3 regions of the Neobacillus sedimentimangrovi genome follow, and region 1 is predicted to be linked to each of the others. Evidence: predicted binding sites of a transcription regulator. Region 1 holds the regulator's gene; each other region holds the start of a gene.
What was found. Region 1 encodes Rex, which represses fermentation and respiration genes when NADH is low (regulators of the CRP and FNR family bind a similar motif). Its sites were predicted from a motif close to TTGTGAAATATTTCACAA; they were not measured.
Positions count from the first base shown of each region.

Region 1 (4,293 bases):
CTAAAACAGCTTCCATTTTGTCTGTGTTAGTTACCATGTATGGAGAAGCGTAACCACGATCAAATTGCATACCTTCAACTACATCTAACTCAGTAGTGAAGCCTTTAGATTCTTCGATTGTGATAACACCGTCGTTACCAACACGTTCCATTGCTTCAGCGATTAATTGGCCAACTTCTTCGTCAGCAGCAGAGATTGAAGCAACTTGTGCGATTGAAGATTTACCTTCGATTGGCTTGGAGATTGCTTTTAATTCTTCAACAGCAGTAGCTACTGCTTTTTCAATACCTTTGCGGATGCCCATTGGGTTCGCACCAGCAGTAACGTTCTTTAAGCCTTCGCGGATCATTGCTTGAGCAAGAACAGTTGCAGTTGTTGTACCGTCACCGGCAACATCGTTTGTTTTGCTTGCAACTTCAGCAACAAGCTTTGCACCCATGTTTTCAAATGCATCTTCTAATTCGATTTCTTTTGCAATTGTTACACCATCGTTAGTGATAAGTGGAGAACCAAATTTTTTCTCAAGAACCACGTTACGTCCTTTAGGTCCAAGAGTTACTTTTACTGCATTTGCAAGTGTATCTACACCGCGAAGCATCGCACGGCGAGCGTCTTCACTAAACTTAATCTCTTTAGCCATGTTAAAGAACCTCCTCGTATATTAGAAACTTGTTATTTTTTAAGTCTTAAATCTTACTCTACTACAGCAAGAATATCACTTTCACGTAAAATTAAGTATTCAGTACCTTGGTATTTCACTTCAGTACCTGCGTATTTTGAGAAGATGATGCGATCGCCTACAGAAACTTCAACAGCTACGCGCTCACCGTTGTCAAGCACGCGGCCAGTACCTACAGCTACAACTTTTCCTTCCTGAGGCTTTTCTTTTGCTGTATCAGGTAAAACGATACCGCTTGCAGTTTTTTCTTCTGTTTCAACTAGTTCGATGATAATGCGATCACCTAATGGTCTTAACACTAAAAACAACCTCCTCAAATCTATGTGCTCATAATTCATTGTTAGCACTCACACTCAATGAGTGCTAACACAATTATTATAATAAAGAATCTAAAAATCTTTTGCAAGTATCATGTTTAAATTTTTTTGAAAAAGTATGTATTTTTTTTCCACCCTACTATCGTATGTAAATAATTGAATATTTATTTCGCTTTTTTAAAACGTATTCTACATTGAAACTAAATGACTTTTAACGTTAGAATGGTAATAAAATAATAGAACTAAAGGAGACATACTATTGAAAAAGGAATATTGGATTATTTTAATTGTGTATATTTGTATGCATCTATCCAACTTAGTAGCGATTCCTTTATTGATGATTAGCTTTAAATTTACGGGTGTGGATCCGGGATTAGCTACTCCTATTTGGCTCATCGCTAGTTTTACTATTGCGCTTATCATTATTTTATTTATATTAAGAAAAGAAATAAGAACTGGAGGGAAAAGTGAAAGAAGCTTATCAGCGGGGAGCTTGATCAAGTGGGCCATTTTAGGATTTTTTCTCGCCTTATTTGCCCAGTATGCAGCTGCTATAATAGAAAATCTTCTCGGTATTGAAATGGGCTCTGAAAATACCCAGCAAATATTAGGCATTATTGAAACCTTTCCACTTGCCGTCCTAGTTACCAGTATTATTGGGCCGATTTTAGAAGAGATTGTTTTTCGAAAAATTATTTTCGGAGCTTTACATAAAAGGTTTCATTTCTTTATCGCAGCATTAATTAGTTCTGTTATTTTTGCTATCGTTCATATGGAGCCAGTACATATTCTCATTTATTCTTCAATGGGCTTTTCATTTGCTTATCTATATGTAAAAACTAAAACCATTCTTGTACCGATTTTTGCCCATGTATCGATGAATACATTGGTCGTATTGGTGCAGTCTGTTTACAAAGAAGACATTGAGCGACTGCTTAAAGAGGCAGAAGCGGTTCAAAACTTTATCGGAGGATTCTTCTAATGAGACGTTCACCTTTGTTTTCCGGATTAATCTACTTCCTACTTGGAAGCTTATTTACCTATTTTGCAATTGAGGATGTCCAAAATAATGGCTGGGGTTTTTTCAGCTATCTCTTGGTCATCCTCGCCACTTTTGATTTTGGCTCCGGCCTAAAAATGATCCACTTTCATTTTAAATATAAGGATCAGCTCAAAAAATAAGGTGACAGGCACCGTGTAAAAAATTTACATTGTGCCTATCACCTTTTTCTTTTGATTAAGGCATGATCTTGTTTATTCCTAGGAGAATTCTATCAATTTAAAGAAAAGGACTTTTCACTTTAATAGTGAAAAGCCCTTTTAATGTTATTCCTCTATTTCCTCATTATTTGGATAATGCTTTAAAAAATATACTAATGACTGTAGCTCGATGGCCAAATCGATGTGATGAACGCGAATTGACGGAGGGACATTTAACCTCGCAGGGGTGAAATTCAAGATCCCTTTGACATTCGTTTTTACAATTTGATCAGTAATAACTTGTGCCACATTTGCAGGTACGGTTAAAATGACTACCTGGATATTTTCCTCCATCAAAATTCGTTCCAACTCATCCATGGAGTAAACCGGAACTTCTCCTATAGATGTACCAATTTTTGCAGGATCTACATCAAAGGCACACTCAATTTTTGTATTATTATTTTTTAAAAAATTATAATGTAAAAATGCAGTACCAAGGTTCCCTACCCCTATTAAGGCAACCTTTGTTAATTCATCCTGGTCAAGCGTTTTTCGGAAAAAACTGAGCAGATAATTGACATTGTAACCATATCCTTTTTTCCCCAAAGCGCCAAAATAAGAAAAATCTCTTCTTATTGTAGCTGAATCAACCTTTACCGCTTCACTAAGTTCGGCCGAAGAGACCCTTTGTTTCCCTGACGAATGCAGGTTTTTGATGAAACGATAATATAAGGGTAGCCTCTTGGCCGTTGCCTGCGGTATTTTCGTCGTTTCATTTGTCATATACTCCTTCACCCCGCACAAATTATTCATTACATTTCTCTTTTAAAATCACCATTTTTCCCGCCAGTTTTCTCTACCAAAAAAGTCGGTCCAATTACCATACCTTTATCTACTGCTTTACACATATCATAAATAGTTAAAGCACAAACAGAAGCAGCTGTGAGCGCTTCCATCTCTACACCTGTACTTCCTTTTGTTTTAACTAATGCTTCGATATGCAAAGTATATTGTCCGTTCACTATTTGTCCCCAAGAAAAACTAATATCGACACCTGTTAAGGGAATTGGGTGGCACATTGGAATAATATCCCATGTTTTTTTGGCTGCCATAATAGCCGCTACTTGAGCCACAGCCAGAACATCGCCTTTTTTCATTTCATTGTTTACTATTTTATCATAAATTTCCTTGCTAACAGTGATACTGGAACAAGCGATGGCCGTTCGTGCCGTTTCCGGCTTTTCGCTGACGTCCACCATCTTTGCTCTGCCTTGTTCATTAAAGTGAGTAAATTCAGCCATATAAAAAAAGCCTCCCATAAAATCATACAATATTTTGACCGATATGTGTGCGTAAGTTTGAACGCATGATGACATTTTTTTACTTTATTGATGACCAATCGGGAATACGGTACACTATTCCTATGTATAGAGGTGAAAATAATGATTTTATTACAAGTTAATCAACTACAAAAATATTATGGTGCTGACCTTATTTTATCGAATATAAAGCTAGAATTACAATCCCGGGACCGTGTCGCCCTTGTTGGCCGAAACGGCGCGGGAAAATCAACTTTGCTTAAGATTATCGCCGGCCAGCTCAGTTATGACGGCGGGGAAATCATTAAACCAAAGGATGTCACTATTGGCTATTTAGCCCAAAACACTGGACTAGAATCCAATTTATCCATTTGGGAGGAAATGCTGACTGTATTTGAAGAGCTTCGCACGATGGAAAAGTCCTTGCGAAGACTTGAAGAGCAAATGTCTGACCCAAGTGTTTTTGAGGATCAAGAAAAATATGAAAAAATCCTAAAAGAATATGACCAGCTTCAAGTAACATTTAAAGAGCAGGGTGGCTATCAATATGAAGCCGAAATACGGTCTGTCCTTCACGGTTTAAGCTTTCCAGATTCGTCTGTCATGATCTCCAGTTTAAGCGGTGGCCAAAAAACACGCCTCGCCTTGGGGAAACTACTATTAACAAAACCAGACATTTTAATTTTGGACGAGCCGACCAACCATCTTGATATTGAAACACTTTCCTGGCTAGAGCAATACTTACAGGGTTATGATGGTGCGATATTAATTGTCTCTC
Region 1 is NZ_JAAFZF010000015.1:4,995-9,287, reverse strand. Features, by position in the region: gene groL (chaperonin GroEL) at 1-640, opposite strand, end outside; gene groES (co-chaperone GroES) at 694-978, opposite strand; gene GZA11_RS07160 (CPBP family intramembrane glutamic endopeptidase) at 1,256-1,978, shown strand; gene GZA11_RS07155 (YdiK family protein) at 1,978-2,178, shown strand; gene GZA11_RS07150 (redox-sensing transcriptional repressor Rex) at 2,323-2,979, opposite strand; gene moaC (cyclic pyranopterin monophosphate synthase MoaC) at 3,009-3,497, opposite strand; gene GZA11_RS07140 (ABC-F family ATP-binding cassette domain-containing protein) at 3,639-4,293, shown strand, end outside.

Region 2 (4,293 bases), on a different contig from region 1:
GACCTTGATTGTGTGTTTCATATAGTACTTATCTTGAATTTCTTTACTTTGAATGGCTTCGTTCCATGGATCCACATATTTTTTCAACGTTTTATCAAGTCGTTCGTTTAAGGCTTTGCGCATTTCCTTATCGGCCAATACTTCTTGCACATGCTTTAAGCCTACACGCTCCAGCCATTTGGAAGTCCGTTCCAAATAGTTCGCTGTTTCACGGTAATATTGAAGATAGGCACCTGTGATTTCCATTACTTCTTCCTTGGTCTTCACGGTGCATAACAGGTCTGCAGGGCGAAGGTCAACCCCACCATTTCCTCCGACATAGATCTCCCAGCCACCGTCAATTCCAACAAATCCAATATCTTTAATTCCTGCTTCGGAACAATTTCGTGGACAAGCAGATACACCCATTTTCACCTTATGAGGTGTATCAAGCCGTTCAAATTTCTTTTCAAGCTCGATGCCAAGTGCCATAGAATCCTGTGTACCGTAGCGGCAGAACTGGGAACCAACACAGGTTTTTACAGTGCGTAGTGTTTTTCCGTACGCATATCCTGACGGCATATCAAGGTCTTTCCAAATGCTTGGCAGGTCTTCTTTTTTTACACCGAACAAACCGATGCGCTGACCGCCGGTTAGCTTTACTAATGGAACATGATATTTTTCAGCCACTTCGGCAATTTTTTTCAAATCCTTGGCTGTCGTGACACCGCCGTACATTCTTGGAACAACAGAATAAGTTCCGTCCTTTTGGATGTTGGCATGCATTTTTTCGTTAACTAGACGGGAATCACGATCATCCATACCATGATCCATGTAAATCATGCCCAGATAGTAATTAATGGCAGGACGACATTTGGTGCAGCCTTCCTCATTATTCCACTCTAGGACATTCATCACTTCTTTCACACTTGTTAAGCCCTTTGTCTTGATTTCTTCTATTATCTCTTCACGGCTTAAAGTGGTACAACCGCAAATACTAGTTTTTGAGGCTCCTTTTTCGTTAAATTGATTACCTAAAGTATGAGAGAGAATGTTTGCAACTAATGGTTTACAACGTCCACAAGAGCGACCGGCATTTGTGCACTGGCTAACTTGGTCCAATGTTGTAAGACCTTTGGTTTTTATTGCTTCAACGATGACTCCTTTCGTAACACCATTACATCCGCAAATTAATTCATCGTCTGGCATGGAGGCAACATCATCACCAGTATTGCCCGCTCCACTACACTCCGATTGCAAAATAGAAACACTTGTCATACCGCTAATATCTTCTTGTTTGGTCAGCATTCGGAACAGTCTAGTACTGTCCTTTGTATCGCCGTAAAGAACAATCCCGACAATTCGGTTATTCCTTATTAACACTTTTTTATAAATTCCCTCATACTCGTTGTGTACCATAATCGATTTCGTCGTGCTGTCTTCATGTATTTCTCCTGCAGAGAAAAGATCCACCCCTGCTACTTTTAACTGAGTACCTGTAACTGATCCTTTGTACGGCTTCGTTTCTTTGCCACAGATGTGGTTTGCAAGTACCTTTGCTTGTTCATATAATGGCGCCACCAACCCATAAACAATTTCACGATGCTCTGCACACTCACCAACTGCATAAACATGAGGGACATTCGTTTCCATATAGTCGTTCACAACGATTCCTCGGTTGACATAAATTCCGCTGTTTTTTGCCACTTCTGTATTAGACCTAATTCCTAGAGCCATCACTACAAGATCAGCCTCTATTTGGGAACCATCTTTAAAACGGAGGCCAGTTACGCGCTCATCTCCCAAAATTTCCACCGTTTCTTTTTCCATTAAAAAATTCATGCCCTGGGCTTCAAGTTCTGCTTTCAGCATGGATGCTGCAACATGATCTAGCTGTCTTTCCATTAAATGGGGCATTAGATGGACGACATCCACTTTCATGCCAAGGTTCAAGAGTCCTCTTGCGGCTTCAAGGCCGAGAAGTCCTCCCCCTATGACGGCTGCTTTTTTATACTGATTGGCTAATTTGATCATCAATTCACAATCTTTTATATCACGAAAACCTGTAACACCTTGTTTATTTGCCCCTGGAATTGGTAGAATAATAGCCTTTGATCCTGTTGCGATAATTAACTCATCATAATTGACTTCACGGCCTTGATCACTAAATACCTTCTTTGCCTTTGTATCAATTTTGACAACTGCTTCACCCGTATATAATTGAATGTTATTGTCTTTATACCATTCCAATGGATTGATGATTATATCATCAAAATGGACATCTCCTTGAAGGATATTGGATAATTTGATTCGATTATAGTTTGGATACGGTTCTTCTCCAAAAATGGTAATCTCAAATTGTTCGGGCTCCAGCTTTAAAATTTCTTCAATGGTCCTAACCCCTGCCATTCCGTTGCCTATCATCACCAATTTTTTCATCTTAGGTCGCTCCCTATATTTTTTTAGTTTTATTGTAAGGTGAAAACCAATGAATATATTGTGAAGTTCATCACAAGCTAAGATTATTTGTGAACAATTTCACATTATTGTCAAAACTTCATACAGCTGTATATACATAATGAGAAATTGCCATGAAAAACAGTTAGTATTCAATTTATGGCCATTTTGACTACATAACTATGTTAATAGGCATTTTGGCTTTTACCTTTTTATGTTTTGTCCATCACGGCTCCAATGAAGATCACTGGCACTCACAGAGCATGACAAAATGAAATCAATAAAAAAACCCCTTCCCGCCATTGGGGAAGAGGTTCGCTTATAATTAGAACATTTCAGATGTTGTTTTAGCTTGCATGTGTAGTAATAGATAGTCTGGACCTCCAGCTTTTGAGTCGGTCCCAGACATGTTGAAGCCACCGAATGGCTGATAGCCAACAATAGCACCCGTACAGCCACGATTGAAGTAGAGGTTTCCAACATGGAAGTCTTCACGAGCCTTTTCGATATGAGCACGATTTTTAGTAATAACAGCGCCTGTTAATCCATACTCAGTGTTATTTGCAATTTCAATAGCCTCATCAAAGTTCTTCGCCTTAGTGAAGCCTACTACTGGTCCAAAGATTTCTTCCTGCATAATACGTGCTTTCGGATCTAGGTCAGCAAACACAGTTGGTTTAATGAAGTATCCTTTGGAATCGTCTCCTTCACCACCAGTCATTAACTTACCTTCACTCTTACCAATTTCAATATATTCCATAATTTTATTGAAGGCGTTTTGATCAATAACAGGTCCCATGAAAGTTCCTTGTTCTGTTGGATCACCAACGGTTAACTCGTTAGTTAATTCAACCACGCGGTTCAATACTTGATCATACACATCTTCAACAATAACGGCACGTGAACATGCAGAGCATTTTTGTCCAGAGAATCCAAATGCAGATGCAACGATAGATTGTGCTGCTAGTTCAAGATCAGCTTCGGAGTCTACGACAATTGTGTCTTTACCGCCCATTTCAGCAATTAATCGCTTCATCCAGATTTGTCCTGGATTAATTTTTGAAGAACGTTCAAAAATGCGAAGTCCTACATCACGTGAACCGGTAAAGCTAATGAATCGAGTATCCTTATGGTCAACTAAATAATCGCCCACTTCTGCACCGCTACCTGGAACGAAGTTTAATACCCCTTTAGGAAGACCGGCTTCTTCCATTACCTCAACAAACTTCGCTGCTACAACTGGAGTAGTTGAAGCTGGTTTTAATAATACCGTGTTACCAGTAACAATAGCAGCAACAGTCGTACCTGCCATGATCGCTAATGGGAAGTTCCAAGGAGAAATGATGATACCTACTCCTAGTGGAATATAATGATAACGGTTAAATTCATTTGGACGACTATTTACTGGCACTCCATCTTTTAGAGCCAGCATTTGACGGCCATAATATTCAAGGAAATCAATTGCTTCCGCAGTGTCAGCATCTGCCTCTTTCCATGGCTTCCCTGCTTCTTTTGTTAAAAGAGCAGAAAACTCATGCTTACGGCGGCGGATAATTGTTGCTGCTTTAAAAAGCACATCTGCACGGAACTCTGCCTTTGTTTTTTTCCAAGTTTTAAATGCCTCAACAGCCGCTTGCATTGCTTTTTCTGCTAATTCCTTATTAGCTTTCGATACGCGGCCAATGACTTCTTCTTTATTTGCTGGATTATAGGAAATGATTTTTTCCTCGGTGGTAATTCTCTCACCGCCAATGATAAGTGGATATTCTTGACCTAAATATCCTTCTACTGTTTTTAACCCTTGAAGATAAGCTTGACGGTTCTCTTCAACTGTAAAATCTGTAAACGGCTCATGCT
Region 2 is NZ_JAAFZF010000017.1:25,364-29,656, forward strand. Features, by position in the region: gene nirB (nitrite reductase large subunit NirB) at 1-2,418, opposite strand, end outside; gene pruA (L-glutamate gamma-semialdehyde dehydrogenase) at 2,762-4,293, opposite strand, start outside.
Region 2: the regulator Rex is predicted to act here: its motif matches at 2,506-2,523, upstream of nirB (nitrite reductase large subunit NirB).

Region 3 (4,293 bases), on a different contig from region 1:
TCCGCTGGTATCCCATAATAGTCTGCAGCCTTTTTTAAGCCAACAGCTTTATTTAATCCGCTTTTTATAATCTCAATGACATGCCATGGTGCCGCCCAACTACGATGGTCAATGACTTCAGCATGAACTTCTGAAAGGTGGTCGCGGATTTTTTTTAATTCATCTTCTTCTGTATGGATGAGCATACTAGTCGGTGAATCCTTTAAATAATCGACTAAATCTCCAGTAGTAATATTCGGGTTTCCGAGACTAAATATCTCAATTAGTTTTTGGTCATGGTAATGGAAATATACATCATCCATAACTTCTGCAATAATATTGTGAAAATGAAAGTTTCTACATGTTTCCACAATATCTTTTGCGACTTTTATATCCAGTGGTTCATGGAAAAATCCCCAATTTGGATCAAGGGGATGATGGGTAAACGCTCCATTGAAATTTACGATTGGAGTGTTAAGTTCCAATTCCCGATAATACATTTCACTTGAGCGGAAAGGCCTGCCAGTAGCAATCATCACGATGTGTCCTTGCTCTCTTGCTTTTTTAAGGATGTTTTTAGTTTTCGCAGAAATCGTTTTATCATCTTTTAATAATGTTCCATCCAAATCCAATGCGATTAAGTGTCTGATTGTCATTTAAAGACTCCTTTATATTTCAATTTTACTTTCTCATGCTAAATTTTAGGAAAATAATTCTCTTCATGTTACACTACAAATAAGTAAGGTTTTAAAAATATGCTTTTCATAGTTACTATGTTAACAATTTTATATCCAAACTGTAAAAAAATTCACACCAAAGCATTGGGAAACTCGATATACTAGCTTTACAAGTGGATAGAAAAAGGTAGGAGAATGAGCTATTCCTTTTCTTTTTCATACAAAGTTTTCCACTTGGAATTATTGCAGATAATTAATAAGGAGTGATCAATAATGAATGAAGATTTAAAAGAAAATATAATGGGTGCTCTTGAGCTGGTTATTGATCCTGAGCTGGGCGTTGATATTGTTAATTTAGGCTTAGTTTATAATGTGGAAATGGATGATAAAGGGAAAGTTACTATTACCATGACATTAACTTCCATGGGCTGCCCACTAGCAGGTACGATTGTGGATCAAGTAAAACGGGCGCTTTCAGATATTCCCGAAATTAAAGATGTTGATGTGAATATCGTTTGGAATCCTCCATGGAATAAAGACATGATGTCCCGCTACGCGAAAATCGCTTTAGGGATCCGTTAAGGGGGGACCAAAGGAAGAAATATGAAAGGCAAAGTGATTTTAGTCAGTTCCAATCAACTTGGGAATGGCGATAAAACCTTAGGTGAAAATGTGTTGGAAACCTTCTTTACGATTGTAAAGCAAAAAGAAGAACTTCCTGTCGCTGTATTTTGTATGAACAGCGGAGTATTAACGATGACAGAGAATTCTTTAGTTTCTGTTCATCTTAAAGAAATGGAAGAAAAAGGTGTCGAAATCTTAGCATGTAAAACATGTGCTGATCATTATAAAGTAAGTAATAAATTGGCTGTCGGAAAAATTAGTGGAATGGCTGAATTTGTTGACTTGGCAGCAAAATATGAGGTATTAACGATTTCTTAAAAAGCAGCAGATTTTCTGCTGTTTTTTGTATTTTTAAAGATATATCAATGAATTCATTAGGGGAAAACCGAAAAATTTGTGACACTTCACAAAACGTCCATATCTTTAACAATAATTGTGAGATAGTTCACTTTTTTTTAACATAAACACCTTTATAATACGAAGTAATTATGGCTATTGGTTAAAGATAGCCGTTATTAGGAGGCGTTTCATCATGGATTTTAGCCGGGATTTTAATAAAGATCCATTTATTGTTATATGGGAGCTAACGCGTGCCTGTCAATTAAAATGTCTGCATTGCCGTGCAGATGCACAATATACTCGAGATCCAAGAGAGCTGACTTTTGAAGAAGGTAAACATTTAATTGATCAAATATATGATATGAACAACCCGCTTCTTGTTTTTACTGGCGGGGATCCCCTAATGAGAGAAGATATTTTTGAGCTTGCCAAATATGCCGTTGAAAAAGGTATTCGTGTTTCCATGACACCAAGTGCTACACCTAACGTAACATTTGAAGCGATGCGCAAGGCGAAGGAAGTCGGACTTTCCCGTTGGGCATTTAGTATTGACGGTCCAAATGCGGAAATCCATGACCATTTTAGAGGAACATCCGGTTCATTTGATTTAACAATGGAACGGATTAAATATTTGCATGAATTAGAAATGCCGATTCAGATTAACACGGTTATATCAAGATACAATTATGATCATCTCGATGAAATGGCTAACTTGGTTGAAGAATTAAAATGTGTGTTATGGAGTGTGTTTTTCCTTGTTCCTACTGGAAGAGGACAGGCATCTGACATGATTTCACCTGTGGAGCATGAAAAAGTACTTCGCTGGCTTTATGAACTGAGCAAAAAAGTGCCATTCGATATTAAAACAACGGAAGCCATGCATTACCGCCGAGTGGTTATCCAGCAAAAAATGCGTGAAGCAAAAATGCAGACGGATGAAATTAGTTATCTATCGGCATTGACGGAAAAAGGATTAACAGGGTCTATTGATGGGCTTGGTCGGGCACCTAAAGGTGTAAATGATGGGAATGGATTTGTGTTTATTTCGCATATTGGAGATGTGTATCCGAGTGGTCTTCTACCAGTGAAAGCAGGTAATGTTCGTGAAACACCATTAGCAGAAATCTATCGGGAATCACCAATCTTTAAATCATTAAGAAATCCAGATGGGTTTAAAGGTAAATGTGGTGTATGTGAATTCCGTTATGTTTGCGGTGGATCACGGTCTAGAGCATATGCGATGACAGGAGATTATTTGGAAAGTGAACCATTTTGTGTTTATATTCCAAAGTCTATGAGGGAAAAACAAGTCCAGTAAGAGATAAAAGGGAGATTTTGTTTTTTCATATTTTAGACGGGGAATCTCCCCGTCTTACTCAATATTGCAATAAACAGCTGGACAATTTTCACAGCCAATTTCATCCTTTAAATACTGCAAATCTAATATGGTTATTTTTCCTCGTTTTATGGAAATGATATTATCGCGCTTTAACTCACTTAATATTCTGTTTGTGCTTTCACGGGAAGTTCCACAAAAATTGGCGAGTTCTTGATTGGTTAATGGAAGATCTATTAAGATTCCATCGCCTTTTTTTACACCATAACTATTTGTCATTCGGATTAATGTAGAAAAGAGAGCGCCGCGTTTCCCATTCAGGACAAGATCACGGAATTTCGTTTGAGTTTTTCGGAAATGATCGCTCATCCATTTCATTAACTCAAAGGCAAGCTTGCTATTCTGAAAAATCTCACTTTCAATGACTTCTTTTTTAATTGCGGCAATTTCACCTTCTTCAAGGACTTTCGCGCTTAATAAATATTTTGGTTGATCGGTAAAAAGTGTTAATTCACCGCATATTTCATTTTCACCGCATATTCTTAAGGATAGCTCCCGACCATCAGATGTAATTTTACTAATTTGTATTTTACCGGAAATAATTACATAAAGCTCATCAGCGACCATTCCCTCTTGGAATAAAAATCTTCCTCTTTCACTTCTAAATCTGCGGTCAGCAAATTTAAGCAACTCTTTTATTTCAATGGAATGCGTAGGCTTCAAAGTTGTCGTCATTCTGTTCACCTCGAACAAAAAATTATTGAATTTGTGTTAACAATATGATTCGTTAGTACCATTTTATATCAGGATTTTCTTATTAATAGGGGTAAACAATGACAATATAGTGAAAACTTATAACAATTTTAATGGATATTACAAAATTTGGTAGAAACTTATCATTTAAGTTTTAATTACTACAAAAAAAAGAATAATGAAGCAAGAGTGAATAAAATAACAGTATTAAATATGCATCTCTGTTACAATAAGGTAAAAGCTTCTTTTATTTCATGGAGTTGATCGAGTGAAAAAAATCATTGTTAAAGATAAATTAAATAGACCATTAAGGGACTTAAGAATCTCTGTCTTTGATCGCTGTAATTTTCGCTGTCAATATTGTATGCCAGCCGATCAGTTTGGCCCAGACTTTAAATTTCTTCCCAAAAGTGCACTGTTGTCATATGAAGAAATTGAGCGTTTAGCAAAAATATTTGTGAGCCTAGGGGTTAAGAAGATTCGTTTGACCGGCGGTGAACCGCTTTTAAGAAAAGATTTGCCTGTACTAGTTGAAAAACTGTCTTGTATTAATGGTCTTGAAGATCTAGGTTTAACAACCAATGG
Region 3 is NZ_JAAFZF010000005.1:53,283-57,575, forward strand. Features, by position in the region: gene GZA11_RS03650 (Cof-type HAD-IIB family hydrolase) at 1-635, opposite strand, end outside; gene GZA11_RS03655 (metal-sulfur cluster assembly factor) at 930-1,238, shown strand; gene GZA11_RS03660 (DsrE family protein) at 1,260-1,598, shown strand; gene GZA11_RS03665 (TIGR04053 family radical SAM/SPASM domain-containing protein) at 1,813-2,937, shown strand; gene GZA11_RS03670 (Crp/Fnr family transcriptional regulator) at 2,992-3,690, opposite strand; gene moaA (GTP 3',8-cyclase MoaA) at 3,977-4,293, shown strand, end outside.
Region 3: the regulator Rex is predicted to act here: its motif matches at 1,714-1,731, upstream of GZA11_RS03665 (TIGR04053 family radical SAM/SPASM domain-containing protein).